Linked DNA regions of Robiginitalea biformata HTCC2501. The protein of the gene in region 2 interacts with the protein of the main gene of each other region in a pairwise test. Links are inferred from orthologs where the notes say so. Each region holds a gene or a part of one and is shown on either strand. Other genes may lie near its edges.

Evidence for each region.
Region 1: the proteins of ftsA (region 2) and RB2501_RS05510 interact in binary tests that used the Escherichia coli proteins (3 or more experiments, as listed by UniProt). The link is inferred for Robiginitalea biformata HTCC2501 from one-to-one orthologs.

Annotation. Positions count from the first base shown.
Region 1 is NC_013222.1:1,245,837-1,248,680, reverse strand. Bases 1-2,769 are described here. They hold RB2501_RS05510 (rod shape-determining protein), read left to right. Parts: upstream 1-755; coding sequence 756-1,784; downstream 1,785-2,769. Other genes in these bases: RB2501_RS05500 (hypothetical protein), read left to right, coding at 2,633-2,769; mreC (rod shape-determining protein MreC), read left to right, coding at 1,825-2,643; purH (bifunctional phosphoribosylaminoimidazolecarboxamide formyltransferase/IMP cyclohydrolase), read left to right, coding at 1-697. Outside these bases: more of RB2501_RS05500, read left to right, coding at 2,770-2,844. UniProt on the Escherichia coli protein: Forms membrane-associated dynamic filaments that are essential for cell shape determination. Acts by regulating cell wall synthesis and cell elongation, and thus cell shape.
Region 2 is NC_013222.1:3,433,183-3,436,171, reverse strand. The notes cover bases 1-2,914. They hold ftsA (cell division protein FtsA), read left to right. Parts: upstream 1-748; coding sequence 749-2,080; downstream 2,081-2,914. Other genes in these bases: ftsZ (cell division protein FtsZ), read left to right, coding at 2,146-2,914; RB2501_RS15220 (cell division protein FtsQ/DivIB), read left to right, coding at 98-742; RB2501_RS15225 (UDP-N-acetylmuramate--L-alanine ligase), read left to right, coding at 1-33. Outside these bases: more of ftsZ, read left to right, coding at 2,915-2,989. UniProt on the Escherichia coli protein: Essential cell division protein that assists in the assembly of the Z ring. May serve as the principal membrane anchor for the Z ring.

The sequences.
Region 1 (2,844 bases), 2.2 Mb from region 2 along the record:
CACCCGGGACACGCTCAGCGATGCCTACCGGGATGCCCTGGCAGGCGACCCCGTATCCGCCTTCGGGGGCATCCTCATCTGCAACCGCCCGATGGATGCCGACACGGCCACCCAGGTCCACGAACTCTTCTGCGAAGTGGTCATCGCCCCCGCGTTTGATGCGGATGCCCTGGCCATCCTGAAAGGGAAGAAAAACCGGATCCTCCTGGTTCAGAAACCCCTGCCGCTGCCTGAAGGCCAGGTCCGCACCTGCCTGAACGGCATCCTCTACCAGGAGAAAGATTCCAAAACCGACCAGGCCGAAGACCTGGACTACGTAACCGGGAAACGCCCCACCTCCTCCGAGCTGGACGATTTGCTTTTTGCATCCCGCATCTGCAAGCATACGAAGTCCAATACAATTGTCCTGGCAAAAAACCGGCAACTCTGCGCCAGCGGAACCGGCCAGACTTCCCGCGTGGACGCCCTGAACCAGGCCATCCACAAGGCTGGCAGCTTTGGCTTTGACCTCCAGGGGGCCGTGATGGCCAGCGATGCCTTCTTCCCGTTCCCGGATTGTGTGGAAATTGCCGGGAAGGCCGGGGTAACTGCCGTGATCCAGCCGGGGGGCTCAATCAAGGACCAGTTGAGTATCGATTATTGCAACGAAAATGGAATTGCGATGGTAATGACCGGCACGCGTCATTTTAAGCATTAATTTTACTACTTTTATCGATAAAATTTGCCCGTTCGACGGGAAACCAAACAGCTAGCCAATGGGTTTTTTTGATTTCTTGACCGAGGAAATAGCCATTGACCTCGGTACCGCCAACACCCTGATCATACACGACGACAAGGTGGTGGTGGACAGCCCCTCCATCGTGGCCCGGGACCGGATTTCCGGGAAAATCATCGCAGTGGGCCGAGAGGCGAACATGATGCAGGGGAAAACCCATGAGAACATCAAGACCATCCGGCCGCTCAAGGACGGGGTTATCGCCGATTTTGACGCCTCGGAGAAGATGATCAATATGTTCATCAAGAACATCCCGGCCCTGAAGAAGAAATGGTTCCCGCCTGCCCTGCGCATGGTTATCTGTATCCCGTCGGGGATTACCGAAGTGGAGATGCGCGCCGTCAAAGAATCCGCCGAGCGGGTCAACGGCAAGGAGGTCTACCTGATCCATGAGCCCATGGCGGCTGCCATCGGGATCGGACTGGATATCATGCAGCCCAAGGGGAACATGATCGTCGACATCGGAGGGGGGACCACCGAAATTGCCGTGATTGCCCTCGGGGGGATCGTCTGCGACAAATCGGTTAAAATTGCCGGGGACGTCTTTACCAACGACATTATCTATTACATGCGGACGCAGCACAACCTCTATGTGGGGGAGAGCACGGCCGAGAACATTAAAATCCAAATCGGGTCGGCTACGGAAGACCTGCAGTCGCCCCCGGACGAGATGTCCGTACAGGGCCGCGACCTGCTGACCGGGAAACCCAAACAGGTGTCGATTTCCTACCGGGAAATCGCCAAGGCGCTCGACAAGTCGATCCTGCGTGTGGAAGACGCCGTGATGGAAACCCTGTCGCAAACCCCGCCCGAGCTGGCGGCGGATATCTACAACACCGGGATCTACCTGGCAGGTGGCGGTTCGATGCTCCGCGGGCTCGACCGGCGGCTTTCCCAGAAAACGGACCTGCCGGTCTACATTGCTGAGGACCCGCTCCGCGCCGTGGTCCGGGGCACCGGGATCGCCCTGAAAAACCTGGAGCGCTACAAGAGCATCCTCATCAAATAAAACGGGCCGGGGCCGGGCCCCGGCAGTTCAATAAAGCAGCATGCAGCGGATAATCAATTTCATCCTCCGGAACCGATCCTCCCTGCTTTACCTGTTCCTGCTGGCTGTAGCCCTTTTGCTAACCGTTCAAAACAACGCCCTGCACCGTTCCCGATACTTCAACTCGGCCAACTGGCTCACCGGGTCGGTTTACAATGCCTCCAACTCCGTGACGGATTACTTTGGGCTGGAGCAGGAGAACGACAAGCTCCTGGAGGAGAACCGCAGGTTGCGCATGCTGTTGTTCAATTCCGAAACCCGGGATTCCATGGAATTGGATACTGCCGAATTACACTATCAGGTGATGACTGCCTCCATCATCAAAAACAGCTATTCCGAGGCGAACAACTACATCACCATCGACAAGGGGCGCTCGGACAGCGTCTCCCAGGACATGGGGGTGATCACCTCCCGGGGCATCCTCGGGATTGTGGAAAAAGCCAGCAGGAACTACGCCTCGGTGCAGAGTATCCTCAACGCCAAATCGAATATCAACGCCAAGATCGCCGGGACGGATTACTTTGGCTCGCTGACCTGGGACGGCCGGGATTACCAACTCGTGCAACTCGAGGACATCCCCCGTTTGGTGCCGCTTCGCGAAGGGGATACGATTGTCACCGGGGCCATGTCGAGTATCTTCCCGGAAAACATCCCGATCGGCACCATCGAGGCATTCTCCCTGACCGAATCGCAGAGCTTTTACCAGATTGACGTCCGGCTGTTCAACGACATGACCAACCTGAAACAAGTCTACCTGATCCGCAACCGGGATCGGGATGAAATCCTCCAACTGGAATCCGACGTGGCCAATGACTTATAACTACCTGCTTACCGGTATCCGATTCATTGCGCTGGTCCTGGTCCAGGTACTGGTCTTTAACCGCATGAACCTCTTCGGGTATGTCAATCCGATGGTCTATGTCCTGTTCCTCTACTGGTACCCCGTCCGGGAAAACCGCACCACGCTCGTACTGGCCGCCTTCCTGCTGGGCTTTGCGGTAGACCTGTTCTCGGACACCAT
Region 2 (2,989 bases):
CCGATTAAAGAAGCGTTGAGTTGTGCAAGTTAAGTGGAATACATTGAAGCTGACAGGGTTATTGATCTGTATAACAGGTCTTTACGCATTTTCAGAAGTGCGCAGTAACCGACGGGATATCTCGGGAGTTACCGTTCGGTTTGAAGGTGCCGACAACCTGTATCTGACGGAAAGTACGGTTAATAAATTGTTAATACAAAAATTCGGCAGCCTCCGGAATACACCCAAAGATGCGATAGTTTTGGATACTGTGGAATCGGTCCTCCGGACTCATGAAATGGTGAATAATGCCCAGGTTTATCTTACTGTAGACGGCCAGCTTATCACGAAAATAACCCAGCGGCATCCAATCGGACGCGTGGCGGGTGATACCCAGTTTTATCTGGACGACGAAGGCAGAAAAATGCCGCTATCACCCAACCATTCCGCGCGTGTCCCCATCATTACGGGTAAGATTACGGGCAAGAGCCTGGAAGACGCGTATGAGATCCTGAAATTCATCAACGAGGACCCGTTCCTCAGCAAGAATATCATCGGGATCCATATCGAAGATGAGACGGATTACCGCCTCAGGTTCCGCCTGGACAATTTTGTGGTCCGCCTCGGAGACGTTACGGACCTGAAATCAAAGTTTGACAATTTCAAGGCCTTTTACGCAAAGGCCTCTCAAGATAAAACACTGGCACACTACGAGGTAGTCAGCCTGGAATTCGACAACCAGGTGGTGTGCACTAAAATCTGAAAGCGCATGGAAGAAGCGAAGTATTCAGTAGGACTGGACATTGGAACCACCAAGATCGTCGCCATTATCGGTAAGGAAAACGAGTATGGTAAAATCGAAGTGCTGGGTATCGGCAGGTCCAAAAGCCTCGGGGTGCACCGGGGTGTGGTAAACAACATCACCCAAACCATCCAATCCATCCAGCAGGCCGTTGAGGAAGCCCAATCGGATTCCGGCCTGAAGATCGGGGCAGTGACGGTCGGGATTGCCGGGCAGCACATTCGTTCCCTGCAGCACAGCGACTACATTACCCGGGCGAATTCCGAAGAGGTGATCGGGGAGGAAGACCTGGAGAAGCTCGTCAACCAGGTCTACAAACTGGTCATGCTCCCGGGGGAGGAAATTATCCACGTTTTGCCCCAGGAGTACAAGGTAGACGGACAGGCGGAGATCAAGCAGCCGATCGGGATGTACGGCGGCAGGCTGGAAGCGAATTTCCATGTAGTGGTCGGGCAGATTTCCTCCATCAAAAACATCGGGCGCTGTATCAAGAGCGCAGGGCTCGACCTGGAAAACATCACCCTGGAGCCCCTGGCGTCGGCCAATGCAGTCCTGAGCCAGGAGGAAAAGGAAGCGGGTGTGGCCCTGATCGACATCGGGGGCGGCACCACAGACCTGGCCATCTTCAAGGACGGCATCATCCGGCATACGGCCGTCATCCCGTTTGGGGGGAACGTGATCACCGAGGATATCAAAGAAGGCTGTTCCATCATCGAGAAGCAGGCGGAATTGCTCAAAATCAAATTCGGTTCGGCCTGGCCGGGTGAAAACAAAGACAATGAAATCGTATCCATCCCCGGCTTGCGGGGGCGGGAACCCAAGGAGATCACCCTGAAGAACCTCTCGAAGATCATCCACGCCCGGGTCGTTGAAATTATCGAACAGGTGTACCTGGAAATTAAGAATTACGGGCACGAGGACCAGAAAAAGAAACTGATTGCAGGGATTGTGCTGACCGGAGGCGGCAGCCAGCTCAAGCACCTGAAGCAACTCGTGGAATACATCACCGGGATGGACACGCGTATCGGCTATCCGAACGAACACCTGGCCGGGGATTCCGACACGGAGATTGCCAGCCCTACCTATGCCACGGCGGTGGGCCTGCTGATGAACGCTGTAGAGAACAAACACCGCCATACCCGCAAGGACGGTACCTCGGAAGCACAGGAGAGCGAAAAGGAGATGGTCCTGGAAGGGGCTCCGGCATCCGGGAAGTCCGGGGAGGTGGACAAACCGCGACGCTCGGTATTCGATAAATGGACAGACCGGCTCAAGGAATTTCTGGATAACGCCGAATAGCCGGCTAAGCCGCAATTGAAAGAACAACCACATACCCATTCATAAATCAATAAAAGAGCAACAACATGGAAATGGACAATATCACCTTCGACCTGCCAAAGAACCAAAGCAACGTGATCAAGGTTATCGGCGTTGGCGGTGGTGGCAGCAATGCCATCAACCACATGTTCCAGGCGGGGATCAACGGGGTCGATTTTGTAATATGCAACACAGACGCGCAGGCGCTGCAGAACAGCGCGGTCCCCAACAAAATCCAGTTGGGTGTTTCCCTTACCGAGGGCCTCGGAGCCGGGGCGAATCCGGAAGTAGGGGAGCAGGCGGCCCTGGAGAGTATGGAAGAGATCAAACAGATGCTCCAGCAGACCACCAAGATGGTTTTCATTACCGCCGGAATGGGGGGCGGTACGGGAACCGGGGCTGCGCCTATCATCGCCAAGCAGGCCAAGGAGATGGACATCCTCACGGTGGGGATTGTTACCATCCCGTTCCTCTTTGAGGGGAAAATGCGCTGCGAACAGGCCCAGCGGGGTATCGAACGGTTGCGAAACAACGTGGACTCCCTGATTGTTATCAATAACAACAAATTGCGGGAGGTCTACGGGAACCTGGGCTTTAAGGCGGGCTTCTCCAAAGCCGACGAGGTGCTCTCCACGGCGGCCCGCGGCATTGCCGAGGTGATTACCCACCACTACACCCAGAACATCGACCTGCGGGATGCCAAAACGGTACTCTCCAACAGCGGCACCGCCATCATGGGGTCTGCGGCGGCCACCGGTTCAGCGCGGGCCCAGGAAGCCATCATGAAGGCCCTGGATTCGCCCCTGCTGAACGACAACAAGATTACCGGCGCCAAGAACGTGTTGCTCCTGATCGTTTCCGGCTCCCAGGAAATCACCATCGACGAGATCG